Regions from separate parts of the Pseudomonas pergaminensis genome, predicted to be linked through region 2. Evidence: riboswitches for the same ligand, from Rfam matches in the RefSeq annotation. Region 2 holds a riboswitch; each other region holds the start of a gene.

Region 1 (9,982 bases), 2.1 Mb from region 2:
CGCGAAAACGGTTGATGATAAAGCCTTTGACCCGCGCCTGTTCCGTGGGCGAGAGCAATTCCAGGGTGCCGACCAAGTGAGCAAAAACGCCGCCACGATTGATGTCGGCGATCAACAGCACCGGGCAGTCCACCGCCTCGGCGAAGCCCATGTTGGCGATGTCGTTGGCGCGCAGGTTGATCTCCGCCGGGGAGCCCGCGCCTTCGACCATCACCACCGGGTAGGCCTGGCTCAAGCGTGCATGGGAAGCCAGCACCGCCTGCATCGCGATGGCTTTGTAGTCGTGATAGGCCACCGCATTCATGCTGGTCACGGCGCGGCCATGGATGATCACTTGAGAGCCGGTATCGCTGTTGGGTTTGAGCAGCACCGGGTTCATATCGGTGTGCGGCGCCAGGTTGGCGGCCTGGGCCTGCACCGCCTGGGCGCGGCCGATCTCGCCGCCTTCGGCCGTCACCGCGCTGTTGAGCGCCATGTTCTGTGGCTTGAACGGCGCCACCGCCACGCCCTGGCGTACCAGCCAGCGGCACAGTGCCGTCACCAGCGTGCTCTTGCCGGCGTCGGAGGTGGTGCCTTGCACCATCAGCGTACTCATGTCGCTTCCTTGTAGGCGACCAGGGCTGCGTCGAGACGCTGCCAGTCGGCCTCGGTATCGGGCAAGCCAAAGCGAAGGCTGCTGTCGTGGACAAACAGGCGCAGCAGGATGCCGCGCTGGGCCATGAATTCATGCATGCGTTCGGCGTGGGGCGTGATCAGCCATTGGAACAGGGCACAGCCGCCCTGGGGTTGAAAGCCGTGGCGCTCAAGCGAAGCGAACAGACGCTGGCCCGCCTCGATGCATCGTGCGCGTTGCCGCGCTTGCCCGGCGGTGTCGCGCAGGCACACTTGGCCCAGCACCCGCGTCGGCCCGCTGACCGCCCATGGCCCGACCTGTTCGGCGAGCAATTTGAGCAACTTGCGCTCGGCCAACACAAAGCCCAGCCGCACACCGGCGAGGCCGAAAAACTTGCCAAACGAGCGCAACACGATCAGGCCGACCTGATGCGCGTGGCCCGCCAGGCTCAATTGGGGCGTCACGTCCATGAACGCTTCGTCCACCACCAGCCAGCCGCCGCGCTGGGCCAGCCGCGAGTGCCAGTCCAGCAAGCGCTGTGGGCTGAGGCTCAAGCCGGTGGGGTTGTTGGGGTTGACCACCACCAGCACGTCGAGGCCATCAAGGAAGAAGTCGACTTCCTGTTCCTGCACTTCGCGCACCACGTAACCGGCGCGGCGCCAGGCTTCGGCGTGTTCGGCGTAGCACGGCGACAGCACGCCGACCTTGCCGGCACGGCGCAGGCGCGGCAGCAACTGGATGGCCGCCTGGGAGCCGGGCACCGGCAACAGGTGCGCAGCGCCGTAATACTCGCTGGCGGCCTGCTCCAGGCCGTCGTCGGTTTCCGGCAGGCGTGCCCAGGCGCGCAGGGGAACCTCGGGGATCGGCCAAGGCCAAGGCGCGAGGCCGCTGGACAGGTCGAGCCAGTCGGCCTCGGCTATCCCGTACTGAATCGCTGCCTTGCGCAGCCGGCCACCGTGTTCAAGCATAGAATTGCGCCCCCGCACATAGGATCAGCAGCCACAACCATACGCCGCGCTGCACCAGTTGCCAGCCCCGTTCGATGGAATCGGCATCCGCCGCCGGGCCTTCGCCCAATCGCGGACGCTGGTGCACTTCACCGTGATAGATCGCCGCACCACCCAGCTCCACGCCCAGGGCACCTGCACCGGCAGCCATCACAGGGCCGGCGTTGGGGCTGTCCCAGGTCGGGCCCTGGGTGCGCCAGCATTTGAGCGCCAGCCGCGTCTTGCCCAGCAGCGCGTAGGTCAATGCCACAAGACGTGCAGGAATGTAGTTCAGCACATCGTCGATTTTTGCCGCAGCCCAGCCGAAACGCTCGAAGCGTTCGTTGCGATACCCCCACATGGCGTCAAGGGTGTTGCTCAGGCGGTAAAGCACCACGCCCGGCACACCGGCGACCACAAACCAGAAAATCGCGGCGAATACCGCATCGCTGCCGTTTTCCAGCACCGATTCGGTGGCGGCGCGGGCGACTTCGGTGCGGTCCAGCTCGCTGGTCTGGCGGCTGACCAGGTAGCTCACGCGCGTGCGCGCTTCCTCCAGGTCATCGCTGCGAAGGGCCTGGGCCACCGGCATCACATGCTCGCCGAGGCTGCGCATGCCGAGGGCGCAGTACAACGCCAGGATCTCCAGGACCCAGCCGATATACGGCGCCCACGACAAGGCCGTGGCCAGCAGGGTCAACGGCACCACGGCGATAACCCACGCGGTCACACCATGGCTGCGCCAGCCGCGACCACCGCTGTTGAAACGTTGCTCGATGCGCCCGGCAAAATTGCCGAACGCCACCAGCGGATGCCAGCGCCTGGGCTCGCCCAGCAGCGCATCCAGCGCCACGGCAGCGACACACAGCAAGGCCACACTCATTGACTCACTCCCCACACATTCTCATACAACATGTCACTTAATGGCCGAGGCTCGGTCCAGCCTTCGAGCTGCAACATCGGTGCCGGATAGAACTCGTCCACCGGCCCCAGGCACAGTACGGCCAGGGGTTTGGCACCCGGCGGCAAACCCAGCAGGTCGGCCAGCGCCTGGGGTTCGAACAGCGAGACCCAGCCCATGCCCAGGCCTTCGACGCGGGCTGCCAGCCACAGGTTCTGGATCGCGCAGGACAGCGACGCCATGTCCATTTCCGGCAAGGTGCGCCGGCCGAAAATGTGCCGCTCACGGTCATCCATCAACGCCGCCACCAGCACTTCGGCGCAGTCGTGGATGCCTTCGACCTTGAGCTTCATGAACTCATCGGAGCGCTCGCCCAGGGCTTCGGCAGTGCGTATGCGCTCTTGCTCCACCAGTTGTTGAATCTGGCCACGCAAGGCACGGTCGCTGATACGGATAAAACGCCACGGTTGCATCAAGCCAACACTCGGCGCCTGGTGCGCGGCCTGGAGCAGACGGTGCAGCAATTCGGGGGCGACAGTGCCGCCGCTGAAGTGGCGCATGTCGCGGCGTTCGGCAATGGCGCGGTAGACGGCTTGGCGGTCGGCCTCGGGGAAGGCGTTGTCGGTCATGGCCTCTTCGCGGGCAAGTCGAATCGTCGCACCGCCCCTCCCACCGGCTGGTCTGTTAACACTGTCGATGTGGGAGCTGGCTTGCCTGCGATGCCGGCCTCCCGGTGCGGCGCAAACAACGCGGCCACCGCAGCCGGATTCGACGGAAAATAAAAATGCACATAGGACGCGGTCATCCGCCCCTGCCGATACACCGCCTCGGCACCGCGCCCGCCATTGGGGCTCAGGCCACGGGCAATCGGTTGCCACTCGGTGCTGGTCAGGGAGTGATGATAGGTGTGGCCGCGCAGCGTACCTTCCGGCAATTCGACGCTTTGCAGGGCCAGGGCCGCGAGTTTCTTTTGCATCACGGCATCGCCCTGCAACAGGCCAACCAGTTCGGCGCGGGTGCCGTCGACATCGGTCAGCGAGTCGAGCAGGTAGAGCATGCCACCGCACTCGGCGAGCAAGGGTTTGCCGGCCGCGTGGTGGGCACGGATAGCGTCGAGCATCGAGGTGTTTTGCGACAGCGCCTGGTGGTGCAATTCAGGGTAGCCACCAGGCAGATAAAGACTGTCGGCGTCAGGCAATTCGCGGTCATGGATCGGCGAGAAGAAGCTCAATTCGGCGCCCATTGCCCGCAGCAGGTCGAGGCTCGCGCCGTAGGTAAAGGCGAAGGCTTCGTCACGCGCCACGGCGATGCGCACGCCCTTGAGCAATGGCTCGGCGTCGATCACTTGCGGCGCGGCAAAGGTCACCGGTGGCGGCAACGCCACTTCGCAACTGCTGCCCAACGCTTGGGCAGCCGCGTCCAGGCGCGCATCGAGGTCATTCAGTTCGCTGGCCTGCACCAGGCCGAGGTGACGACTGGGTAATTCGATACCGGTCTCGCGGGACAAGGCGCCGTACCAGCGCAGGCCTTCGGTGAGGCTGCCTTCCAGCAATTGCGCATGGCGCAGGGTGCCGACGCGATTGGCCAGTACGCCAGCGAATGGCAAATCCGGCTGATAACGCGCCAAGCCCAGCGCCAAGGCGCCGAACGTCTGCGCCATGGCCGTGCCGTCGATCACACCCAGCACCGGCACGCCGAAGTGTCGGGCCAGGTCGGCGCTGGACGGTGTACCGTCGAACAGGCCCATCACGCCTTCGATCAGGATCAGGTCCGCCTCCCCCGCCGCTTCCCACAGCAGGCGGCGACTTTCCTGTTCGCCGACCATCCACATGTCCAATTGGTAAACCGGCGCACCGCTGGCACGCTCGTGGATCATCGGATCAAGGAAGTCCGGGCCGCATTTGAACACGCGCACCTTGCGCCCCAGGTTGCGGTGCAGCCGCGCCAGTGCGGCGGTGACGGTGGTTTTGCCCTGGCCGGACGCCGGTGCGGCAATCAGGACAGCCGGGCAATGACGGGGCTGATTCAAAGTTCGACGCCCTTCTGTGCCTTGATGCCAGCCTGAAACGCGTGCTTGAGCATGCCCATTTCGGTGACGGTGTCGCCCATTTCGATCAATTCAGGCTTGGCACCCCGACCGGTGACCACCACATGTTGCATCGGCGGGCGGGCTTGCAGGTCGCTGAGAACCTGGTCCAAATCGAGGTAGCCGTGCTTGAGGGCGATGTTCAACTCGTCGAGCACCACCAGGCCGATGGCCGGGTCTTGCAGCAATTCACGGGAAACCGCCCAGGCGGCTTCGGCGGCAGCGATATCGCGCTGGCGGTCCTGGGTCTCCCAAGTGAAACCTTCACCCATCACATGGAAGCGCACTTGCTCGGGGAAGCGGCGGAAGAACAACTCTTCGCCAGTGCTGTTGCGCCCCTTGATGAATTGCACCACGCCGCACTGCATGCCGTGGCCCATGGCCCGGGCCAGCATGCCGAACGCGGAGCTGCTCTTGCCTTTGCCGTTGCCGGTCAATACCAGCAGCAAGCCACATTCGTTGGGGGAGTTGGCGATGCGCTCGTCGATCACGGCTTTTTTGCGCAGCATGCGCGCCAGGTGGCGTTCGTCGCGGTCGGGGGAATCGGTCATGGCAGCTCTCCGTTGGGGCTGGACAAAAACGGCGGGCAGGAAAAAAGATAAAAGACAGCCAAGCATCGCCCACCGTGATGCTGTTGGATGTTTCAGGCCGGTCTCCGGGCTCATGAGTGACGCTTGCTTTTGTCGAGCAGGCAGGCCGACGGCGCGCCTTCCCATATCGCTCTCGATACAGTGGCAAAAGGCGCCGTCTTGACTCATTTACCGTTGCGGGGGCAGCGCCGGAATCGCGGCAGCACTGTGTACAAGTGCGCTCACTCACCGGCTTCCCTGTTTCACTCCGTCGACCCATGGGTCACAGAGCACCTGGAACAAGCGGCGAAGGTTAGTGGGTTGGGGGTGGAGCGTCAATTAAAGCTGGCCTTGCACTTGAACCATCGCACTGCCGCCCTCCTCTACCCTTACAGGTATCAAGGAGAACACCATGCATAAAACCAGACTCGCCCTACTCATCATGATCGCCGGCACCCTCGCCGCCTGTGGTGAGAGCTCCACCCTCCAGGTCTCCGACGGCACCGGCCCCTCGCCCAAGCTGCCGGAACCGAACAAGACGCTGATCCCCACCGTGAATATCGCGCCGGCCATCGGCTGGCCCGAAGGCGCGAAGCCCACCGCCGCCGCTGGCACCCAGGTGGCGGCCTTTGCCGACGGCCTGGACCACCCGCGCTGGCTGTATGTGCTGCCCAATGGTGACGTGCTGGTGGCGGAAACCAACGCGCCGCCCAAGCCGGATGACGCCAAAGGCATTCGTGGCTGGGTCATGGAAAAAGTCATGGGCCGCGCCGGTGCCGGTGTGCCAAGCCCGAATCGCATCACGTTGCTGCGTGACGCCGACCACGATGGCGTCGCGGAAACCCGCACAGTGTTCCTCGAAAATCTCAGTTCACCGTTTGGCATGGCGCTGGTCGGCAACGACCTGTACGTGGCCGACTCGGACAAGTTGCTGCGCTTTCCCTATCAACCGGGTGAAACCGCGATCAAGCAAGCCGGCACCAAGGTCGTCGACCTGCCGGGCGGCAGCATCAACCACCACTGGACCAAGAACGTGGTGGCCAGCAAGGACGGCAGCAAGCTGTACGTCAGCGTCGGCTCCAACAGCAATGTGGGGGAAAACGGCCTCGAAGCGGAAGAGGGTCGGGCAGCGATCTGGGAAGTAGACCGCGCCAGCGGCGAGCACCGCATCTTCGCCTCCGGCCTGCGCAACCCCAACGGCATGGCCTGGGAACCCCAGAGCGGCAAGCTGTGGACGGCGGTGAATGAGCGTGACGAGATCGGCAGCGACCTGGTGCCGGACTACATCACCTCGGTCAAGGATGGCGCCTTCTATGGTTGGCCATTCAGCTACTACGGCCAGCATGTCGATGTGCGCGTTTCACCGCAGAACCTGGACCTGGTGGCCAAGGCAATTGCACCCGACTACGCAGTAGGCCCGCACACGGCGTCCTTGGGGCTGACGTTTGCCGAGGGCAGCAAACTCCCGGCGCAGTTCAGCAACGGCGCATTTATCGGCCAGCATGGTTCGTGGAATCGCAAGCCGCACAGTGGCTACAAGGTGATCTTTGTGCCGTTCGAGGGCGGGCAACCCAAAGGACAGCCGGTCGACGTGCTGACGGGGTTCCTCGACAAGGATGAGAAAGCCATGGGCCGGCCGGTGGGCGTGGTGATTGATCAGCAAGGGGATTTGCTGGTGGCCGATGATGTGGGGAACAAGGTGTGGCGCGTGTCGGCCGCTAAATAAACGGTAGGAGCCGGCTTGCCGGCGATGGCGGCATAAAGGGCCTCATCGCCGGCAAGCCGGCTCCTACACAGCGGTATGTCAGGGGTTGCGCGCCAGGTTTCCTGGCAGCACGCGCTTGGCGCTCAGGTAGGCATTCTGCCAATACGCCTTGGACAGGGTATCCAGCTTGACCGTACCGCCGGTTTGCGGCGCGTGCACGAAGCGGCCCTCGCCCACGTAGATCCCGGCGTGGCTGACCTGGGAACCACCACCGGTGGCGAAGAACAGCAGGTCGCCGGTCTGCAGGTTTTGCTCGCTGACATCCTGCGCGCGCATCACGATCAGTTCGCGGGTGGTACGCGGTAGGGAGATCCCCGCCGCATCGCGGAAGACAAAACCGATCAGGCCGCTGCAATCAAAGCCGGAGTCCGGCGTGTTGCCGCCCCAACGGTAAGGCGTGCCGACCAGGCCCAGCGCGCGGAAGAGCACATCTTCGGCCGCAGGCGAAAAATTCTGGGTGGAATAATTGAACACCGGCTTGGGTTTCACCGCTACAGGAGCGGGAGGCGGTGGACGACTTGCGCAGGCGCTGAGCAGCGCGGCGCAAACAATGAGAATAAGGCGGGCCGAGGTCGACATGTGCAGAACAATCCTGGTCTGGATGCGGCTTTCGCTGCCGAACGCTGAAAACCAGAACGCGCAAGCAAAGCTCGCGCGAACGGATTACAACAATATCCAGGGATTCTAGCGCTTACACGTCAAACTTCAAGTATCACTTTAAGTTTACTTGCTAGCGGTAACCGTAGTCGGGGCCATGGCGAGTGCGCGCTTGGCTTCGATGAAGGTTTTGCTCCAGTAGCTGTCGCCCAGGTTGTCGACTCGAACACCGCCACTGCGACGGCTGCTGGAGTGGATAAACTGGTTATCGCCCAGGTAGATACCGGCATGGCTGACGCGACCACGGCCTGCAGTACTGAAGAAAAGCAGATCACCCGGCTTGAGGTTGTTGCGCGCGACCAACGGTGCATTCACGTTGATCATTTCGCGAGTGGAGCGTGGCAGGTTCATGCCAGCTTCTTCACGAAACAGATAGCCGATGAAGCCGCTGCAGTCGAAACCGGCTTCAGAGGTACCGCCGAAACGGTAACGGGTACCGATCAGGGACATGCCGCGTTCGAGGATGCTGTCGGCCAGAACTGGAAGCTGGTAAGGCTTGCTGCCAGAGAAGTTGGCCAGCTCTTTTTCAGTTGCCACTTCTTCTTCGTAAACAGAAGCAGACTGTGCAGCAACGAATTTTGCCTGATTTTGAACCTGTGTTTTTTGCTGTTCTGCCACCTGCTGAGGGTGGGAGGCGCAACCAAACAACAGGGTAACGAGTGCGAGAGGCACGAGGGGTGCGAAGCGATTTAGCATGGGCACGACCGTGGCTGATATGTAAAGAAGTCGAGACTATGCCCACTATCACATCGATTTGCAAATTCAATCGTGATCTATGTGACTTCTTGTTTGGACTATGACATCTAAGCCCTTAACACCCTGTACCTGCCTTTTGCGTGGCCAAACCGGCTAAAACGCATGTTTTCTGGCGCCTGGAATTTGCCGAAAGCTGCGAAAACAGTGGGCTGGCTACCAGCCGAGGGTTTCTTTCAGGAAGGGGATGGTCAGCTTGCGCTGGGCCTGCAAAGACGCCTGGTCGAGTTGTTCGAGCAAATCGAACAACGCGCTCATGCTGCGCGTGCCACGGGTGAGAATAAAATGCCCGACTTCGTCGGTGAGGTGCAGGCCGCGACGTGAGGCGCGCAGTTGCAAAGCGCGCAATTTGTCTTCGTCGGACAGCGGGCGCATCTGGAAGATCAGCGCCAGGGTCAGCCGCGACTTGAGGTCGGCCAGCTTGATCGGCAGCTCACGTGGCGAAGTCGACGCGGCAATCAGCAGGCGCCGGCCGCTGTCACGCAAGCGGTTGAACAGGTGAAACAATGCTTCTTCCCAGTCCGCCTTGCCGGCAATTGCCTGCAGGTCGTCAAGGCACACCAACTCGTATTGCTCGAGGTGGTCAAAGATGCCGATACCGCGATCCATCAATTCCGCCAACGGCAGGTATACCGCCGGTTCGCCCATCTGCTCGAAACGCAGGCACGCGGCCTGCAACAGGTGGGTACGCCCTACGCCGTGCTTGCCCCATAGATAGATCAGGCTTTCGGTCCACCCGGCGTCGGCTTCGCAAAGCCGCTCGACATAGCCGAGTGCAGCGGCATTGGCGCCTGGGTAGTAGTTGATAAAGGTGGCGTCATCACGCAGACGCACACCCAAGGGCAGCTGAATCGGTTTCATGCTGACTGAACGGCTCCAATCGAACCGTTAGTGGCCTCTGTGTAAAGTTTGCAAAGTTTATACCCGTGACGCCGGGCGCACAATGCAACAGACCCCAAGCAAAATCAAAGGTTTGCGTTAACTTGTTGGATTTGTGCAGATTGTTTGACGGCCCACCTGCACAAATGACAAACCCGGCCTGGGCCGGGTTTGTGAAGAAACGGTTACAGGTCGGGGTCTTCAACCCCCGTATACGCATCCGAATCCTTGTACAGATCATGCACGTGACGCACCAGCACCATGATCACCGCCGCTACCGGCAGCGCCAGCAGGATACCGGTGAAGCCAAACAGCTCACCGCCCGCCAGGATCGCAAAGATCACCGCCACCGGGTGCAGGCCGATCCGATCGCCTACCAGCAACGGCGTCAGCACCATGCCTTCCAGGGCCTGGCCGACCATAAACACCGCCACAATCCCCAGCATCGGGTACAGGTCGCCGCCAAACTGGAACAGCCCCGCCACCAGCGCCGCGCCGATACCAATCACAAACCCCATGTACGGCACGATCGCTGCGAGACCGGCGATCAGGCCGATCAACAGGCCCAACTCCAGGCCGATAGCCATCAGGCCAGCAGCGTAGATGATCCCCAGGGCCAGCATCACCAGCAACTGCCCGCGCACGAATGCCCCGAGCACCTCATGGCATTCTTCAGCCAGCGAGACGATGCGCTCCTCACGGTTGCGCGGCAGCAGGCTGCGGATCTTGGCCATCATGATGTCCCAGTCGCGCAGCAGGTAGAACGCCACTAC
Region 2 (9,982 bases):
TGCCCTCACTCCGGCTTGAATCCGTGGGCCGCCGCGCTGGGCCATCCTTGGCCCAGCGCGGCTAACCCGGCGTCCTGCCGGGTTACCCACGGATTCAAGCCTGCGTTCGGCCAGCGTGTTTGACGGGGCGCCTCAGATCAAGAGCGACTCGCTTCGCATCGTAGATACGCTTTTCGTTTTCTGTAGGAGCCGGCTTGCCGGCGAAAAACGTGAGACCGCCGCGTTTTGTCTGATTCCCCGCGTCATCGTTGAAGACCATCGCCGGCAAGCCGGCTCCTACAAGACCGCGTTTGATTTTGCCTTTGCTTTACACCACTCAAGCCGGCTGTCAGGCCGCTGTGCTTTTGATTTTGATCTTAGGCGCCCCGTCAAACACGCTGGCCGGAATTCGGCAGGGATTTGGGGGGTAAACCGGCAGGGATGCCGGTTTAGCCGCCCCGCGCCATGGATGGCGCGTGGCGGCGGCCCCCCAAATCACTGTCGGATTACGGGCATACCGAGCCTAGGCGAGGTACCGAGTGTTGGGGCAAGAGCGCTTTGGTTACTTTGCCGCTTTTGCAAAGTGACCCGCCGTAAGGGCGGAACCATAAGCGGCCATTACCGCAGCAACGGATATGTACCCCAACCCAAACCCCATCATTGACCATCCCCCAAGCACTGCGTAGCCTTGCACCCTCGAGGTTCTTCAGCCCAGGCCGAAGCTAAGAAGGGAACGCGGTCCAAGCCGCGGCTGCCCCCGCAACTGTAAAGGGTTCATCTGACTGCCACGCCACTGCCATTACAGCGGGAAGGCGCAGCCAGCGCCGGTCGCAAGACCCGCAAGCCCCAAGCCAGGAGACCTGCCTCGCAACCGATTTTCCAATTCAACCGGGCGGGGTGATCCGGTGACGAAATCCGCTGCTGCGTGCCGTCGCAGGGCCTATCGTCCCGTATGCCCGCCCCCAAGGGCATCCGATGAAAACACTGGCCAAACTCCCCGTCACCATCGTTACCGGCTTCCTCGGCTCGGGCAAGACCACCTTGCTGCGCCATATGCTCGACAACGCCCAGGGCCGCCGTATCGCGGTGATCGTCAATGAATTCGGCGAGTTGGGCATCGACGGTGAAATCCTCAAGCAGTGCTCCATCGGTTGCACCGAAGAAGAAGCCAACGGCCGCGTCTATGAGCTGGCCAACGGCTGCCTGTGCTGCACCGTGCAGGAAGAATTCTTCCCGGTGATGCGCGAATTGGTCGCCCGTCGTGGTGACCTCGACCATATCCTCATCGAAACCTCCGGCCTGGCCCTGCCAAAACCGTTGGTACAAGCCTTCCAGTGGCCGGAAATCCGCAGTGCCTGCACCGTTGACGCGGTGATCACCGTGGTCGACAGCCCGGCCGTGGCCGCAGGCACCTTCGCGGCGTTCCCGGACCAGGTTGATGCCCAGCGCAAACTTGACCCGAACCTGGACCACGAATCACCCCTGCACGAGCTGTTCGCCGACCAACTGGCCAGCGCCGACCTGGTGATCCTCAACAAGAGCGACTTGATCAGCCCCGAAGACCTGGCTCGCGTGCGCCTGGAAGTCGCCGAAGAACTGCCACCCGCGGTGAAGATCATTGAAGCCAGCAGCGGTCGCCTGCCGCTGGACGTGTTGATCGGCCTGGGTGCAGGCTCCGAAGAACACATCGACGGTCGCCACAGCCATCACGATCATCATCACGAAGGTGAAGACGATCACGATCACGACGCCTTCGATTCCATCTCCATCGACCTGCCGCAAGCCGACGAAGCGCTGCTGCTCGACGCCCTGACGCAACTGGTGGTGCAGCACGGCATCTTGCGCGTCAAAGGCTTCGCCGCCATCCCGAACAAGCCGATGCGCCTGCTGATCCAGGGCGTGGGCACGCGTTTCGACAAGCACTTCGACCGTGCCTGGAGCGCTGACGAGCCGCGCATCACGCGCCTGGTGCTGATCGGTCAGGACCTCGATGCGGCCGGCCTTGAAGCGCAACTGCGCGCCGCCCTCAGCGTTTAACCCATGCACCTGCTCAGGACCCAGCCCGGTGGTTTCGTCTCGGACGACAATATTGCCGACCTTGGCCAGACCCCCGCTGAACTGGTGATCCTGTGCAGCGGTGATTCCAGCCTGGCGCTGCTGGCCGAAGCGGCCCAGCAGTTACCCGACGACTACCCCAGCTTTCGCCTGGCCAACCCGATGCAGGTGCAGAACCATGCCTCGGTCGACCTGTATGTCGATGAGGTGCTGCGCCATGCCAAGGTCATCCTGATTTCGCTGCATGGTGGCATCGGTTATTGGCGCTACGGCATCGAGCGCCTGGTGGAGTTGGCCGAGCGTGGCGTGCAGCTGATTCTGGTGCCGGGGGATGATCGCCCGGACCCGGAGCTCAGCGGGTTGAGCACCGTCGGCGCCGAAGCGCGTGATCGCCTCTGGCACTTCCTGCGCCAGGGCGGCCTAGGCAATGCGCTGGATTTTTATCGCTGCCTGGCCAGTGCCTACCTGGGCCGTGACTACGCCTGGGCGGAGCCGCAGACCCTGCCGCGCACGGCGATTTATCATCCGCGCCACGCTAACGCCCGCCTGAATGATTGGCAGGCCGACTGGCACGCCGACTGGCCGGTGGCGGCGGTGCTGTTCTATCGCTCCCATTTGCAGGCGGCCAATACCGGTTTTATCGACGTGTTCTGCCAGCGCTTGCAGGCCGCGGGGCTTAACCCGTTGCCGATGGCGGTGGCCAGTTTGAAAGAGCCCGGCTGCCTGGCGGTGGTCGAGGACTGGCTGGATGAGGTGGGTGCGGCGGTGATCCTGAACACCACCGGCTTCGCCCAGTCCAGCCCCGAAGCGCCGCACTTGCGGCCGTTTCGCCGCAATATCCCGGTGATCCAGGCCATTTGCGCCCAGGACAACCAACCTGGCTGGGAAGCCAGCGAGCAAGGCCTCGGCCCGCGTGACTTGGCCATGCACATCGCCCTGCCGGAGCTGGATGGACGGATCATCAGCCGGCCAATCAGCTTCAAGGACCTGGCCTGGCGCAGCGAGCGCAGCCAGTCGGATGTGGTGTGCTACCGCGCCGCGCCCGAGCGCATGGATTTTGTCGCGGAACTGGCACGACGCTGGGTCGAGTTGGCGCGAGTGCCGAATGCGCACAAGCGCATCGCGCTGATCCTTGCCAACTACCCGACCCGCGACGGTCGGATTGGCAATGGCGTGGGCCTCGATACCCCAGCGGCCGCACTGAATATTTTGCGTGCCCTTCAGGCTGAAGGCTATCCGCTGCCGGAGACCTTGCCCGACAGTGGCACGGCGCTGATCCACGACCTGCTCGGCGGCGTCACCAACGACCTCGACAGCCTCGACCTGCGCCCGTGCCATCAAAGCCTGGGCCTGGACGACTACGCGGCGATGTTCGCTCGCCTGCCCCAAGCCAATCGGCAGGCCGTACTGGAACGCTGGGGCACGCCACAAAACGATCCGATGTTCCGTGATGGCCGCATGATGATCGCTGGCCTGCGCCTGGGCCTGACCTTTGTCGGTATCCAGCCGGCCCGGGGTTATCAGGTGGACGCCAGCGCGGTGTACCACGACCCGGACCTGGTGCCGCCCCACGCGTACCTGGCGTTCTACTTTTGGCTGCGCCACACCTACGGCGCCCATGGCGTGATCCATGTGGGCAAGCACGGCAACCTCGAATGGCTGCCCGGCAAAGGCGTGGGGCTGTCGGAAAACTGCTGGCCCGACGCGCTGCTGGGGCCGCTGCCGAATATCTATCCCTTTATCGTCAACGACCCGGGCGAGGGCGCCCAGGCCAAGCGACGCACCCAGGCGGTGATCATCGATCACTTGATGCCACCGCTGACCCGTGCCGAGACCTATGGCCCGCTGCGTGACCTGGAGCTGTTGGCGGACGAATATTACGACGCCCAGTTGCTGGATCCGCGCCGCGCTCTGGAATTGCAGAAAGACATCCTCAAGTTGGTGCGCGAAACCCGTATCGACCAGGAACTGGAGCTGGAAAGCGACGCCGATGCCGCCGTGTGGCTGCCGCGCCTGGACACTTACCTGTGCGACTTGAAGGAGTCGCAAATCCGCGACGGCCTGCATATCTTTGGCGAGTCGCCCGAGGGGCGTTTGCGTATCGACACCCTGCTGGCATTGCTGCGCATCCCGCGGGGCGATGGCCGTGGCCCGCAGTCGAGCTTGCTGCGGGTGCTGGCCAAGGCCTTCGACCTGGGCTTTGACCCCCTCGATTGCGCCCTGGCCGAGCCGTGGACAGGACGGCGCCCGTTGGTGCTGCAGAAGATCGACGGGCAGTTGTGGCGCACCGCCGGCGATACCCGCGAACGCCTGGAGCTGTACGCCGCGCGGTTGATCGAGCAGGCGCTGGAAGGGCCGCTTGAGCAGTTGGAAGAGCCCGGCTGGGAGGATGTGAAAGCCGTGATCGAAAGCCTGCGTATCGTCGTGGCGCCACGCCTGGACGCCTGTGGTCCGGCGGAAATGCGTGGGCTGCTCGATGCCTTGAGCGGCCGTTTTGTGCCCGCTGGCCCTAGCGGTGCGCCGAGTCGCGGGCGTCTGGATGTGCTGCCGACCGGGCGCAACTTTTTCAGCGTCGACGTGCGCAACCTGCCCACCACCACCGCGTGGCGCATCGGTTTCCAGTCGGCCAACCTGATTCTTGAGCGACACCTGCAAGACCACGGCGACCACCTGCGCCAACTTGGCCTGTCGGTATGGGGCACCGCCACCATGCGCACCGGCGGCGATGATATCGCCCAGGCCATGGCGCTGATGGGCGTGCGCCCGGTGTGGGCGACGGGCAGCCAGCGGGTGGATGACTTTGAAATCCTGCCGGTCAGCCTGCTCGACCGGCCGCGCGTAGACGTGACGCTGCGGGTGTCGGGCTTTTTCCGGGATGCCTTCGCCAACCTGATCCGCCTGTTCGATGCCGCCGTGCAAGCAGTGGCCGCGCTCGACGAGCCGGACGACATGAACCCGCTGGCGGCCAAGGTGCGCAGTGAGCGCGAGGCGTTGCTCAAGTCCGGCCTGGACGACGAGGCCGCTGCGAAACAGGCCGGTTGGCGCATCTTCGGCGCCAAGCCCGGCGCCTATGGCGCGGGCGTGCAGGGCGCGGTCGACGGTCGCCTGTGGCAAAGCCGCGAAGACTTGGCCGAGGTCTACCTGAACTGGGGCGGCTACGCCTATGGCGGTTCCGACGAAGGCACCGCCGCCCGCGAGCAATTCGCCCAGCGTCTGAGCCAGGTGCAGGCTGTGTTGCAGAACCAGGACAACCGCGAGCACGACCTGCTCGATTCCAATGATTACTACCAATTCCAGGGCGGCATGCTTGCTGCCGTGGAAACCCTGAGCGGCGATAAGGCTGCCAGCTATCATGGCGACCACAGCCAGCCCGACCTGCCGAAGATCCGCACCCTGAAGGAAGAGCTGAACCGGGTGATCCGTTCCCGCGCCGCTAACCCCAAGTGGATCGAAGGCGTGAAGCGCCATGGTTATAAAGGTGCGTTTGAGATGGCGGCGACCGTGGACAACCTGTTCGCCTTCGACGCCACCACCGCGCTGATAGACGACCACCAATATGCGCTGTTGGCCGACGCCTATCTGCTCGACCCCGATACCCGGGCCTTTGTGCAACAGCACAACCCCGACGCGCTGCGCGACATGACCGAGCGCATGCTAGAAGCCCAGCAGCGTGGCATGTGGCAGGAACCGGGGGCGTACCGCGAGGCGTTGGAAAACCTGTTGCTGGATATCGAAGAGGATGGCTGAAGGCAAGCTTGTTGTGGTGAGCGGGCTTGCCCCGCGCTGGACTGCGAAGCGGCCCCAAAAACCGGACACCGCGTTTTGCCAGGAAGAATCCGTTTAGCTTTATTGAGGCTGCTACGCAGCCCAGCGCGGGGCAAGCCCGCTCAGTACAGTGTGGTTGCTTGTGTCGCAGAATTTGAAGAGGGATCGTATGACTGATATTCCCCATTTTCCGCTGTCCGCCGTAGTCGGCGCCGATGACCTGAAACTGGCGCTGTGCCTGACCGCCATCGACCCGAAGATCGGCGGTGTGCTGATCGAAGGCCCGCGCGGCATGGCCAAGTCGACTTTGGCGCGTGGTTTGGCGGACCTGCTGGCCAGTGGTCAATTCGTGACTTTGCCCCTGGGCGCGACTGAAGAGCGCCTTGTCGGCACGCTGGACCTGGATGCTGCATTGGGCGAGGGCCGGGCGCAGTTTTCGCCCGGCGTATTGGCCAAGGCGGATGGCGGCGTGCTGTACGTCGATGAAGTCAACCTGCTACCCGATCATTTGGTGGATTTGCTGCTGGACGTGGCCGCCAGCGGCACCAATCTGATCGAGCGTGACGGCATTTCCCATCGCCATTCGGCGCGGTTCGTGCTGATCGGCACCATGAACCCGGAGGAGGGCGAGTTGCGTCCGCAACTGCTCGACCGTTTCGGTTTCAACGTGGCGTTGAGCGGGCAGACCTTGCCCGCCGAGCGTGGGCAGATTATTCGTCGGCGTCTGGATTTCGACAGCGACCCGGCGGCGTTCTGCGCGCAATGGGAAACGTCGCAGGCGGCGTTGCGCGAACGCTGCATTCAGGCGCGGGCACAACTGGACACTATCGCGCTGGACGACGAGGCGCTGGCAAGGATCACCGAACGGTGCTTCGCGGCGGGCGTCGACGGTTTGCGTGCGGACTTGGTCTGGTTGCGCGGCGCTCGGGCCCATGCCGCCTGGCGTGGCGCCAGTGCGATCGCCGAGGAAGATATCGAGGCGGTGGCCGAGTTTGCCCTGCGCCATCGTCGCCAGGAACAAGCCCCATCGTCCAACCCGCCCAGTGAAGGGCAGTCGCCCAAATCTTCCGACGCTTCGCCAGGCCAAGGCCAGTGGGGCGACATGCCCGCTCCGGCCCTGCCCACGGGGGCGCGCCGGGAAGTCCCCACCTGGCCAAAAAAGCCCTAGGCATTCGCCCCCGGCCTGACACGGGGACGGATGCCCGCCCCAAGGCAGGGCGACTGGACAGCGGCAGGCACGGTAAGGCGCGCAGCGCGAAGCAGGGGACGATCAATTGGCCCGGCACCTTGCTCGGTGGCCGGCCGCAAGCCCGTGAGGATCTGCTTTATCACCTGCGCAGTCGTTCGGCCCATGAGCTCTGGTTGGTGATTGTCGATGCGTCGGCATCCACCCGGCGGCATCGTGCGCTCACCGATGCCAAGGGTTTGTTGGCGCAATTGTTCGATGACGCTTACCGCCAGCGGGCGCGGATGGCGTTGTTGACGGCCAGCGGGCACTCGCCCAAATGGCAGGTACAGGGGTTGAAGGCGGCGAAGGGCTTGGCGGACTGGCTGGATCAATTGGGCGCGGGCGGTGGTACGCCGTTGCTCGCGGCGTTGACCGAGGCCGGGGCGTGGTTGACGCTGCGCCGCAAGCGGTATCCGGCTGAACAACAGCGGCTGCTGGTGATCACTGACGGGCGACTCAAGGACATCGCCGGGTTGCCGTTGCTGGAGTGTCCGGGGCTGTTGGTGGATATCGAGCGCGGGCCCATCAGGTTGGGTCGGGCTCGGGAGTTGGCGGTGGGGTTGCAGCTGGACCATCGGCATATTGACGATTAGCTATTGCCCGGCACGTTGGGCCAAAGGTCCGCCACCAGGAACAGCCGCTCGGCTTCCTCCCAATCCTGATCGACTTGAACCATCCGCACCAACAACTGCGCCGGCGCCATGGGATCCAGCTGCGCCAGCCAGCCCCTCATCTGTTCTTCACTCCAGACTTCATCCGTCGGGTAATGCGCCGGCGCCAACCACGCATGCCTGGGCAGGGGCTGCCAGCGGCCGGGCGGACTTTGGCTGACAAACGCTGGCCAATCACGCTGATGCAACCAGCGCCCACGTAAATGCTGTGGATGGGCACCCATGGGGGCTTGGGCCTCGCCAGGCCAGGGGTACAACAGATAGCCGCCCAGCCACAAATGCGCATCGAAATGCTGGATATCCAGTGCCGCCAGGGCCTCCTGGCTTTCCGCCCGCGCCGATATCGGCAACTGATGCTGGGCCAGGTGCGCCAGCTTGCGGTCCAGTCGGTCATGACAACCCGGCCCCAGCCATTGCGCGGTGTCCTCACCGTTACCGTCCTGCGGGCCGAGGTACAGTTTGATTGCCAGCTCCAGATGATGCACGCCGTCACGGTCGCGCAGCAGCATGTCCAGCTCGCCGAGGGTATGCCCGGCGCGGCGGATCGGCAGGTTGGCCGCCAACAGTTCCACGCCCGGCGCATGCTGTACGGCGAACTGCCACAGGCGCTCGTAATACAGGCCCAGGCGCCGGGTGCGTGACTGGTTCAGCCACTGCTGCAAGGCGCTGCTGTCCTGATCGAGCTGGCGCAGCCAGCGCTCCAGCAGGTGCGGCGCCTGCACCCAGTCACTGCCGGCCAGCGGGTGGCGCTGCGGCCACGGTGTTTGCGCGAGCATCGGCGGGGCGAGCATTACCCACGCCAGGTCGCGCACTTCGGGGTGGCGCAGCTGGCGGGGCAGGTTGTGCAGATCCGGGAACACAGTCATGGTCCGAGCATAGCCTTTTCAGTGTCGTGCGGGTGGATGAGAACCCTTGTCATCAAGGTTTCACGGCGACAAAGGATTTTGCCTGGGACGGCCTTTCGCCCATAATCGTTCTTTTTTGCCACACCCCACATCCCGCAGGAGCCCCATGGAGCAATTTCGCAATATCGGCATTATCGGTCGCCTGGGCAGTACCCAGGTGTTGGACACCGTCCGCCGGCTGAAAAAGTTCCTGCTGGAACGCCACCTGCATGTGATCCTCGAAGACACCATCGCTGAAATCCTGCCGGGCCACGGCTTGCAAACCTCGTCGCGCAAGATGCTAGGCGAAGTCTGCGACATGGTCATCGTGGTCGGCGGCGACGGCAGCCTGCTCGGCGCCGCCCGTGCCCTGGCGCGGCACAACGTACCGGTGCTGGGGATCAACCGGGGTAGCCTGGGTTTCCTCACCGATATCCGTCCCGATGAGTTGGAAGTCGAAGTCGCCAAGGTGCTCGACGGCCATTACCTGGTGGAAAACCGCTTCCTGCTGCAAGCCGAAGTGCGCCGCCACGGCGAAGCCATCGGCCAGGGCGATGCCTTGAATGATGTGGTGCTGCACCCCGGCAAGTCGACGCGGATGATCGAGTTCGAACTCTATATAGACGGCCAATTCGTGTGCAGCCAGAAGGCCGACGGCCTGATCGTTGCCACGCCCACCGGCTCCACGGCCTACGCGCTGTCGGCAGGTGGGCCGATCATGCATCCCAAGCTGGATGCCATTGTGATCGTGCCGATGTATCCCCATATGTTGTCGAGCAGGCCCATCGTGGTCGACGGCAACAGTGAGCTGAAAATCGTGGTCTCCAAAGACATGCAGATCTACCCGCAGGTGTCCTGCGACGGTCAGAACCATTTCACCTGCGCCCCCGGTGACACCATCACCGTGAGCAAGAAGGCACAGAAGTTGCGGTTGATCCACCCGCTGGACCACAACTACTACGAAGTGTGCCGCACCAAGCTGGGCTGGGGCAGCCGCTTGGGGGGTGGAGGCGACTGATGCTCGATCCCGCGCGTAGCTACGACCTGATTGGTGACGTGCACGGTTGCGCCCACACCCTTGAGCACTTGCTCGACCTGCTGGGCTACCACAAGCAGGGCGGCACCTGGCGTCATCCGTCGCGCATGGCGGTGTTCCTCGGCGATATCATTGACCGCGGCCCACGCATCCGCGAGGCGCTGCATATCGTCCACGACATGACCGAGGCTGGCCAGGCGCTGTGCATCATGGGCAACCACGAGTTCAACGCCCTGGGTTGGACCACACCGGCGCCGCCGGGCAGTGGCAAGCAGTTCGTGCGCGAGCACAACCCACGGCATGCACGGTTGATCCAGGAGACCCTGACCCAGTTCGAACACCACCCGGCGGACTGGCATGACTT
Region 3 (9,982 bases), 1.8 Mb from region 2:
CCTGAGTTGTTCGCGCAAAAGGCCCGCAGTTATCAAGCGCGCTGGCCTTGGTTGAGAATTGTGGGAGCTGTCGAGCTTTAGCGAGGCTGCGAAAGCGGTGTATCAGTCAACGAAAATGCTGGCAGTGCCGCCGCCATCGCAGCCTCGCCGGGGCTCGACAGCTCCCACATTAGATCTGGGGCGTGGCTGACATTTGCACAGATGGCTGAAACTCCGCCAGGTACGCGGCCCCCTGTGGGAGCTGTCGAGCTTTAGCGAGGCTGCGAAAGCGGTGTATCAGTCAACTAAAATACTGGCAGTGCCGCCGCCATCGCAGCCTCGCCGGGGCTCGACAGCTCCCACATTAGATCTGGGGCGTGGCTGACATTTGCACAGATAGCTGAAATTCCGCCAGGTACGCGGACCCTTGTGGGAGCTGTCGAGCTTTAGCGAGGCTGCGAAAGCGGTGTATCAGTCAACGAAAATGCTGGCAGTGCCGCCGCCATCGCAGCCTCGCCGGGGCTCGTCAGCTCCCACATTAGATCTGGGGTGTGGCTGACATTTGCACAGACGGCTGAAACTCCACCAGGTACGCGGCTCCCTGTGGGAGCTGTCGAGCTTTAGCGAGGCTGCGAACGCGGTGTACCAGTCAACAAAAATACTGGCAGTGCCACCGCCTCGCAGTCAGCTTTACATTGAAACCGCAGTGAACTTTTACCCGCGTCCTGCACGTCCAAGCTTGAAATGCCCAGCCAAGGACCGACTATGACCTTCTTCATCTTCCTGCTCGCCTGCGCCGCTGCCGCCAGCACCGGCATTATTTTCAAGCCGGGTGCCTGGTACGAATCCCTGGTTAAACCCAGCTTCACCCCGCCCAATTGGTTGTTCCCGGTGGCGTGGACGATTATCTACTTGCTGCTGGCTTGGGCCGGATACCGCCTCAGCCTGATTCCAGGCAGCCAAATGGTGCTGGCCTTGTGGGCGGCGCAGATTGCGTTGAACACCCTGTGGACGCCGGTGTTCTTCGGTGCCCATCGCATCCTCGCCGCGATGGTGATTATCACGGTGCTGTGGGTCACGGTGGCGGCGATGGTGGTGTTGGCGGTGCGTCTGGATCTGATCACTGGCTTGATTCTGTTCCCTTACCTGGCGTGGCTGTGCGTGGCGGCGGCGCTGAACTTTTCGATCCTGCGCAATAACCGCTGATGGCCGTTAAACCCTGGCCCGCCAGTGAGCCCGAACTGGCCGAGATGCGCCGATTCAACCAGAAACTCGCCTGGTTGCCGCGCTTCAAGATCCGCAATCGCGTCACGCCGCGTTTGATCCAGGCGCTGTTGCGGGTCAGTCAGAAGATCAAGCAAGCCCCTGTGGCTGAAACCCATTACGTCGATTCAGTCCCCGTGCGCATCCTGCGCCCCAGCGGCAAGCCTAAAGGTGTGGTGCTGGATATCCACGGCGGCGGCTTGGTGATCGGCAATGCGCAGATGGATGACGACCTGAACCTGGGGATGGTCAATGCCTGCGACGTGACGGTGGTGTCGGTGGATTATCGGCTGGCGGTCGACACGCCGGTCGAAGGGCTGATGGACGACTGCCTGGCGGCCGCGCGTTGGTTGCTCACCGCCGAGGAATTCGCTGGCCTGCCGGTGTTCGTCGTCGGTGAATCGGCCGGTGGGCACCTGGCAGCGGCCACCTTGCTCGCGCTGAAGCAATGGCCAGCGCTGCTCCAGCGGGTGAGCGGGGCGGTGTTGTATTACGGCGTCTACGACTTGACCGGCACACCCAGCGTGCGCGCGGCGGGGCCGGACACGCTGTTGCTGGACGGGCCGGGCATGGTCGAGGCGCTGCGCATGCTCACGCCGGGGTTGAGCGATGACGAGCGCCGCCGGCCGCCGCTGTCACCATTGTACGGCGACTTCGAGGGCCTGCCACCGGCGTTGATGTTTGTGGGAGAGCTGGACCCTTTGAAGGATGACACACTGTTGATTGCTGAGCGCTGGCCAGGGGCTGAAGCGTACCTGTTGCCGGAGGCGGCGCATGGGTTTATTCATTTTCCGGTGGTGATGGGGAAGGAAGTGCTTGCCTGTTGCCGTGAGTGGATAAGCCAGCGAGTGAGCGGGGAAGTACTCAACCTTACATCGTCCAAGTAATCTTGCGCCTTCCAATAAAGCGCCAAGGAAAATACGTGCCTGTGAATGCACTGAGCCTACGCCCAGCGATTGTCACTGACCTACCGTCAATCTACCGAGGGGAGTTGGCCTACATCCAACAGTGGGAGCCTACTCACGAAGCCGGTTGGCGCTCGCAGGTGGAGCGCAACCTCGCGCTGTGGGTCGATAACTTCGAGCTGCTCACGGTCGCGGTGCTGGACGGTCAGTTTGTCGGGTATTCGCTATGGAAGCCCGAGGACGGTTTCGCCGAGCTGTACACGATCAATGTCAGCGAAGCTCATCGGCGCAAAGGGATAGGTCGGGCGTTGCTGGACGCTTATGGGGTTGCGGCGTTGGGCAGCGGCTGCACTCACCTGAGTTTGAGCGTGCGCCCTGATAACCCTGCCCGGCTGATGTATGAAGGTGCAGGGTTTATCACGGTGGGGACAGACGCCCATGGCTACCTTCGCTATGAGCGCGCAAATGGGTTTGGGAACTTAAAACCTGATCGATGAGTCAGGTTAATCAGTTGCTCTTCTTCTATAAAAAGGACTCCCCCATGCGCGAATTCACCCTCGACTACTTGTTCAACAACGAGCCCCGCACCCAGGTATTCGAACTCAAGCAACTTCAATTGCCGGTGCATGAAGCGGCGTTGCACCTGCTGCAGTTGCATTTTGGCGATGCGGAGAATGGCTTGATCCTGCCGCCTGCGGATGCGACGCCGGAGGAAATTCTGGAGCAGGCACAGGTGGTAGGGATTACGCAGATCGAGGTTGCATGAGCCCAGGGCCCATCATTCAGGCGGTCACGGCGGCGGATATCCCTGAGGTAGTGAGGTTTGTGCTGCAAGCCCGTGCCGAGCTGTTTCCCACGCTCACTGCGACAGGCATGCCGGCGGACCTGGCGCATTTCGAGGCGATTTATCTGCACGGCGATGGGCGATTTCTGATCGCGCGTGATGAGGGCCAGATCGTCGCTGCCATCGGCTACCTGCCCTATGACGGGCGTTTCCCGCAGTTGAATTACCACGGCTACAGGACCGTGGAGGTGGTGCGCCTGTTTGTGCTGCCGGCGTTTCGCCGCTTTGGCCTGGCGGGCGAGTTGTACCGTGCGCTGGAGGCGCAGGCCAAAGCACAACGGGTCGCGGTGATGTACCTGCACACCCATCCGTTTTTGCCGGGGGCGATTGATTTTTGGCTTCGGCAGGGGTTCGAGGTGGTGGATGTGGACGCTGACCCGGTGTGGCGCACGACGCATATGCAGCGCACCCTCTAACACCAACGCCCACTGTCGGAGCCGACTCCTACAGTGGGATGCGTTGATCAGTTTGGGCGTAGCCGCAGTATCTGCGCCCCATCGAACGGGTCTGTCAGGTAATGCGCCTGCACCCCGAACGTCTCCTGCAACCGTTGCGCGGTCAGCACTTCCAGCGGTTCTCCCAGGGCGACCAACCGCCCGTGATCCAGCACCGCCAGGCGGTCGCAGGTGAGCGCCTGGTTGAGGTCATGCAGGGCAATCAGGGTGGTGACGGGCAAGCCTTGTACACCCTTCAAGATCCCCAACTGATGCTGGATATCCAGGTGATTGGTCGGCTCATCCAACAACAGGATCTGCGGCCGTTGCGCCAACGCACGGGCGATGTGCACCCGTTGGCGTTCACCGCCCGAGAGACTGCGCCAGGCGCGTTGGCTCAGGTGGATGGCGTCGACGTCATGCAAGGCCTGGTTCACGATGGCGTCGTCGTCACTGGACCACGGGCTCAGCGCCGACAGCCACGGTGTACGGCCCAGCGCCACGGCGTCGAACACGCGGATGGCGTCGTCGGTGTCGGCCTGCTGTTCCACCACGGCCAGTTGTTGTGCGATGGCGCGGCGCGATAGCGTGCCCAGGCGCTGGCCGCCCAGCAACACGTCGCCGGCCGCCGGCGTGCGCAGGCCGGCGAGCAGCTTGAGCAAAGTGGACTTGCCGGAGCCGTTCGGCCCGACAATTCCCAGGGTTTCACCCAGATGAACGTCCAAGTGAATATCGCGCAGCAACTCGACCTCGCGTACTTTGAAGCCTAACCCCGTGCAGCTCAGTACCGTCATCGCGCATTCCTCCGGCCGATCAGGATCAGCGCAAACACCGGCGCGCCGACCAGCGCAGTGACCACGCCGACCGGAATCACCTGGCCCTTGATCAAGGTGCGTGAAAGCACGTCCGCCGCAATCAAAAACAGCGCACCGCCCAACGCACTCGCCGGCAGCAGGCGTGAATGCCCGGTGCCGAGCAGCAAGCGCACGGCGTGGGGAATCACCAGCCCGACAAAGCCGATGGAGCCGACAATCGACACCATCACCGCCGTCACCAGGGCCGCGCATCCCACCAGCACAAATTGCACGCGGCGCACCGGGATACCAAGGGACGCCGCCGAGTCGCTGCCGAAGGTAAACGCATCCAGCGCCCGCCGGTGCCACAGGCACACGGCCAACCCAGCGACCGCTACCGGCACCGCCAGCCACACCGAGGGCCAGCGCACGCCGCTGAGGTTGCCCAGCAGCCAGAACATGATGCCGCGCGCCTGTTCGGAACTGGCCGACTTGGTGATCAGAAACGCGGTGAGTGCATTGAACAGCTGCGAGCCGGCAATGCCGGCGAGGATGATCTGGCCGGTGCCACTGGCCGAACCACTGGCACGCGCCAATAGGATCACCAGCGCAAATGCCGCCATCGCGCCGACGAAAGCGCCGGCCGATAACGAAATCAAGCCACCGCCCACGCCCATCAACGCCACCAACACCGCGCCAGTCGAAGCGCCAGCGCTGATGCCCAGCAGGTACGGATCGGCCAGCGGGTTGCGCAACAGCGATTGCAGGATCACCCCGCAGGTGGCCAGCCCCGCACCGCACGCGGCTGCGACCAGGGCACGGGTGAGGCGGTAATTCCACACCACGCCTTCGTCGATGGGGTCGAGCACGTAGCCGGCCGCCCACAGTTTGTTGGCGAGTACCTGGAGCACCACGTGCGGCGAGATGGCGGTTTCACCGATGGCCACGCCGGCCAGTACGGCGGCCAGGAGCAGGGCCAGGGCGAGTAGGGTGCGCATCATTTCGGCAGGTCGTAGCCGTCGATGGCCGTGGCCAGTTGTTCAAGACCGTCGAACATGCGGATGCTGGCCTGCAATGCCAGGGCGTCGAGGATGATGATACGGTTGTTTTTCACCGCATCCATGTTGCGCGTCACCGGGTCGCTGCGCAAAAACGCCAGTTTCTTTTCATGGTCGTCGGCGGGGTAGCGGCGGCGGTCCATGCGCGCGATCACCAGGAAGGTCGGGTTGGCCTTGGCAATGGTTTCCCAGCCGACGGCGGGCCACTCTTCATCGGACTGCACCACGTTGGACAGGCCGAGGGTTTGCAGCATGAATTCGGGAATGCCTTTATGGCCGGCCACGTACGGGTCGCTGGCCATCTCCGAACTGGAGAACCACACCAGCGCGCTGGCCTGCTTGAGGCCTTTGCCTTGCACGGTGGCGACGGACCTGGCCAGGCGTGCCTTGAGCTCATCGTTCAACTGCTGGCCGCGATCCTGAACGTCGAAAATCTGCGCCAGTTGGCTGATGCTCTTATAGATAGTCTCGATACGGAACGGCTCCAGCCGCGTGCCGTCGGCGCCCACCAAGTTGTCCTTGCCTTCACAGTCGGAGGGCAGCAGGTAGGTGGGGATCTTCAGTTCATGGAATTGCTCGCGGGTGCCGACCACGCCTTGCGGCCCGACCACCCATTCCAGCTCGGCGGCCACCAGTTGCGGGCGCTTGGCGATCACGGCTTCGAAGCTCGGCTCGTTGTTGGCCAGGCGCTCGATGCGGTCGTTCTGCGTTTTGTATTGCGGCAACACACTGTTGAACCACAGCGAGGTGCCGACCACTTTGTCGCCCACGCCCAAGGCATACAGCATCTCGGTGGCGGCTTGGCCGATGGTCACACTACGGGCGGGGGCTTGTTGGAAGCTGAGGCTGCTGCCGCAGTTTTCCACGGTCAGCGGGTAGTGGGTGGGCGCGGCGTGGGCCAGGGCACAGCAGCCAATGCCGGTGAGCAGGGCGGTAACGCGTGGCAGCATGGGGCTATCTCCGAATGAACCGTACGTGGAACTGGGGAGGTACGGTTCGGAAACACACCCTCGAGCGCTGTGGTAGAGACAGGCAAGAATGTCCTTCCCGGACACCCCGCCGGTTAGTGATTGAGCATGAGCCGGCAGGTCTCCTGACTGATGCGTCGTCGCCACGCTCCGGCCTTCCCGGACAAGGTCCAGTGGCATCGAGGAGCAGGCTCAGCACCTACAGTTGCGGGGGCAGTTCCGATTGGCGCGCAGGTACCGCGCTTCGAATTCCCTATTAGTCCCGTTTGGGAACCGGTGCGGTATGGTAGTCGATCGCGAGGTTGAACGGGAGGCCGAAAAGCCAGTGGTAGCTCTTTGACGGTGGGGCTCCTATGATGCGCAGCCAATGGATCGCTTTATCACAAGGAATACACAGTGAAATCTTTCATCGCGCTCGTCCTCGTCGCCACGCTCGCCGGTTGTGCCACCCAGGGTAAATCTGAAAAGCAGATTTTTGATGAGGCCACCACCGCTTATGTCAAATCGATGCCGGCCGGGTCGGAACAGCTCCGTTTGCACACGACGAGCATCCCCAAGAGCGGTATGTTCGGCGATACCTTGGCGATTTCCATGGCCGGTGAGCAGAACGCTGCGCAACTGCGGGGAGAGCTGCTCAATGCCAAGCGCTTGGGCGATGGGTTCTTTTTGATTATCGGTGCCAGTACGCCGGTTGATGTTGCCGTGATTGGCAAGGCGGTTGAAGGGCAGGATTTGAAGGGCATGCAGATTTATTACTCGGGCACCGATGCGCAGAAGGATAAAGTGCGTACGGCGGTTGAGAAGACCCAGGCGCAGTTTCATTACATCAATGCGCAATGAGGGGCGGCCAACGGGCGCAGGTATCGACACCACGCTGGGTACGGCGCTGGCGGCTTGACGGCCGGGCGCAACCTTACTGTTAACCGCCGCGATCCAGAGTGTGGGAGCTGACTTGCTCGCGAAGGCGGCCTAACTGCCGACCACTCTTTTACTGTTGCCCCGCGATCTAAATGTGGGAGCTGGCTTGCCTGCGAAAGCGGCCTGACAGCCGACCACAAACTAACTGTCGCCCCGCGATCCAAAAATGTAGGAGCTGGCTTGCCTGCGAAGACGACCTGACAGACGACCACACTCTAACTGTCCCCCCGCGATCCAAAAATGTGGGAGCTGGCTTGCCTGCGAAAGCGGCCTGACAGCCGACCACAATCTAACTGCCACCCCACGATCCAAATGTGGGAGCTGGCTTGCCTGCGAAGACGGCCTAACAGCCGACCACGCTCTAACTGCCACCCCACGATCCAAATGTGGGAGCTGGCTTGCCTGCGAAAGCGGCCTGACAGCCGACCACACTCTAACTGTCACCCCACGATCCAAATGTGGGAGCTGGCTTGCCTGCGAAGGCGGCCTGACAGCCGACCTAGATGTTGGATCTTACCGGGTACATATCCGTTATTTAGGTAAGGGCTGCTATGGGTTCCGTCCTTACGGCGGGTCACTTTGGAAAAGAGCCCCAAAGTAACCAAAGGGCTCTTGCCCCAACACTCGGCACCTCGCCTAGGCTCGGTGTGCCCGTAATCCGACAGGTATTTGGGGGGCCGCCGCCACGCGCCATCCATGGCGCGGGGCGGCTAAACCGGCATCCCTGCCGGTTTACCCCCCAAATCCCTGTCGAATTCCGGCCAGCGTGTTTGACGGGGCGCCTGAGATCAAAAGCAGGATCAAGAGCAAGAGCAAGAGCGGCTCGCTTCGCATCGTGGTTGGTGTTGGGTGTGACGCCGTTCAACATGTGAAGCCTCGGTCAGAGACGAATGTCCTCTGGACCTTGTATCAGCGCTTCAATGCGCGTGCCGGTGGCGCGTTCTTCGTTGCTGAAACCGTCGTAGTCGGCCAGGTTGGCGAAGCGGATGCCGGTCAGGCGTTCTATCTGGATCACGCTGCGCTGGTAGGTCCTGAGTTGGCCGAACACCAGGTCGAGTTGGCCCAGTTCGCGGCTCTGATCGATCATGTAGGCACTGGCCGAAGGCTTGCCGTCATCGCTGAGGTAGGCGACGACTTTCCAGAATGCCTTGGGGATCTGCACGCCTCGGTACACACGGTCGTCGTCGGCGAACACCGGGCCGCTGAACACGGTGGCCCGGGCTTTCCAGCGTTGGGTGTTGTCGAGGATGTAGTCTTCGAGCTCCAGCCAGGTCTTCTGGTTGAACCCGCTCATCTGCGGCGAACAGTTGGTGAAATGGAAGGTGTCGAGGTTGGCGGTTTGCGCCGTGTCGCCCCAGTTGGGGTCTTGGCGGCGGACCAGGTGGCCGCGGTCCAGGCCATTGCTGGCATAGAGCGCTTCGCCCACCTGTGCGTCCGTGGGCAAGCGGCCGTCATAGGCCCAGGTGTCGTTGCTGCGGATGATGTCTACGTGCTGGCCGCCGTCGATGTTGACGCCCACGTACAGTGCGAGGCGCTTCGCGCGTGACATCGTGATTGAGAAGTGCGTGTAGTCCAGGCGTTTCTGTGTATCAGCCGCCAAGGCCTCCTCGACCGTGGGCCAGGGCACCGCGAAGCTGCCGAGAAAGTCGTCAGCGTAACCGCGCCGGTCCTTCAAGTCTTTGGCCGGTGTGACGCGGGGTGTCGCCGCTCGCGCCGCCAGTAACGTGGGGCTTGGTGCGATCAATGGGCGCAGGTCGGCGAGCCGGGGACGGTACGAAAGGTCGATTTTGGTTTTACGTGCGGGCATCGGTAAGTCCTCCTTGGATAAACACGACTGCAACATACGTTAATGACAATTGATGATGCGCGTTAGCCCCCTGGGTCTATCCTGAATCGATTACTCGGACGTTGTCACATGCCAAATGGAGCCAGCCAATGTGTGTTCGTCAGCAGCATCGCAATCCGATTTTCTGCCTCATCCCGCCCTATATGCTCGACCAGATCGCGCGCAACGGCGACAAGGCGCAACGGGAGGTCGCGCTGCGCACCCGCGCCAAGGACAGCACGTTCCGCTCGTTGCGCATGGTCGTCGTACCGGCCCAAGGCCCGGCGCGCATGGCCCTGGCCATGGGCGCCGGCAAGCGTCGCTCGATCTACAGCGCCGCAGGTACCGATAGCCTGCCCGGCACGCTGATCCGTGGCGAAGGGCAGCCTGCCAGCGGTGATGCGGCGGTGGACGAGGCCTATGATGGCTTGGGCGCCACCTTCGATTTTTTCGACGAGGTCTTTGACCGCAACTCCATCGACGATGCCGGCATGGCATTGGACGCCACCGTGCATTTTGGCCAGAACTACAACAACGCGTTCTGGAACTCGACCCAGATGGTGTTCGGGGATGGAGACGCGCAGTTGTTCAACCGCTTCACGGTGGCCCTCGACGTGATTGGCCATGAGTTGGCCCATGGCGTCACCGAAGACGAGGCCAAGCTGATGTATTTCAACCAGTCCGGGGCGTTGAACGAGTCGCTGTCGGACGTGTTCGGTTCGCTGATCAAGCAATACGCGTTGAAGCAAAGCGCGGAAGACGCCGATTGGCTGATCGGCAAAGGGCTGTTCACCAAGAAGATCAAAGGCACCGCCCTGCGTTCGATGAAGGCCCCCGGCACCGCGTTTGACGACAAACTGCTGGGCAAGGACCCGCAGCCCGGGCACATGGATGATTTTGTGCAAACCTACGAGGATAACGGCGGGGTGCATATCAATTCCGGCATTCCCAACCATGCGTTCTACCAGGTGGCGACAGCGCTGGGCGGGTTTGC

What was found. Region 2 has a riboswitch for cobalamin ahead of cobW (cobalamin biosynthesis protein CobW). Riboswitches for the same ligand answer to the same signal wherever they lie in the genome.
Region 1: it holds a riboswitch for cobalamin, as region 2 does, so the genes downstream of both, cobO (cob(I)yrinic acid a,c-diamide adenosyltransferase) here and cobW (cobalamin biosynthesis protein CobW) in region 2, are expected to answer to the same signal.
Region 3: it holds a riboswitch for cobalamin, as region 2 does, so the genes downstream of both, KUA23_RS20540 (ABC transporter substrate-binding protein) here and cobW (cobalamin biosynthesis protein CobW) in region 2, are expected to answer to the same signal.

What each region holds. Positions count from the first base shown of each region.
Region 1 is NZ_CP078013.2:4,854,263-4,864,244, forward strand. It holds gene KUA23_RS21940 (cobyric acid synthase) at 1-595, opposite strand, end outside; gene cobD (threonine-phosphate decarboxylase CobD) at 592-1,581, opposite strand; gene cbiB (adenosylcobinamide-phosphate synthase CbiB) at 1,574-2,482, opposite strand; gene bluB (5,6-dimethylbenzimidazole synthase) at 2,479-3,129, opposite strand; gene KUA23_RS21960 (cobyrinic acid a,c-diamide synthase CobB) at 3,126-4,529, opposite strand; gene cobO (cob(I)yrinic acid a,c-diamide adenosyltransferase) at 4,526-5,137, opposite strand; cobalamin riboswitch at 5,216-5,468, opposite strand; gene KUA23_RS21970 (PQQ-dependent sugar dehydrogenase) at 5,568-6,881, shown strand; gene KUA23_RS21975 (C40 family peptidase) at 6,960-7,499, opposite strand; gene KUA23_RS21980 (C40 family peptidase) at 7,644-8,273, opposite strand; gene hda (DnaA regulatory inactivator Hda) at 8,487-9,191, opposite strand; gene KUA23_RS21990 (AI-2E family transporter) at 9,395-9,982, opposite strand, start outside.
Region 2 is NZ_CP078013.2:2,757,663-2,767,644, forward strand. It holds cobalamin riboswitch at 662-861, shown strand; gene cobW (cobalamin biosynthesis protein CobW) at 955-2,016, shown strand; gene cobN (cobaltochelatase subunit CobN) at 2,020-5,781, shown strand; gene KUA23_RS12555 (magnesium chelatase ATPase subunit I) at 5,969-6,967, shown strand; gene KUA23_RS12560 (vWA domain-containing protein) at 7,021-7,620, shown strand; gene KUA23_RS12565 (DUF1853 family protein) at 7,617-8,564, opposite strand; gene KUA23_RS12570 (NAD(+) kinase) at 8,710-9,600, shown strand; gene KUA23_RS12575 (metallophosphoesterase) at 9,597-9,982, shown strand, end outside.
Region 3 is NZ_CP078013.2:4,549,053-4,559,034, reverse strand. It holds gene KUA23_RS20580 (nucleotidyltransferase family protein) at 1-81, shown strand, start outside; gene tspO (tryptophan-rich sensory protein TspO) at 745-1,185, shown strand; gene KUA23_RS20570 (alpha/beta hydrolase fold domain-containing protein) at 1,185-2,129, shown strand; gene KUA23_RS20565 (GNAT family N-acetyltransferase) at 2,165-2,644, shown strand; gene KUA23_RS20560 (hypothetical protein) at 2,689-2,913, shown strand; gene KUA23_RS20555 (GNAT family N-acetyltransferase) at 2,910-3,407, shown strand; gene KUA23_RS20550 (ABC transporter ATP-binding protein) at 3,455-4,219, opposite strand; gene KUA23_RS20545 (FecCD family ABC transporter permease) at 4,216-5,220, opposite strand; gene KUA23_RS20540 (ABC transporter substrate-binding protein) at 5,217-6,227, opposite strand; cobalamin riboswitch at 6,344-6,538, opposite strand; gene KUA23_RS20535 (hypothetical protein) at 6,642-7,085, shown strand; gene KUA23_RS20530 (DNA/RNA non-specific endonuclease) at 8,044-8,970, opposite strand; gene KUA23_RS20525 (M4 family metallopeptidase) at 9,099-9,982, shown strand, end outside.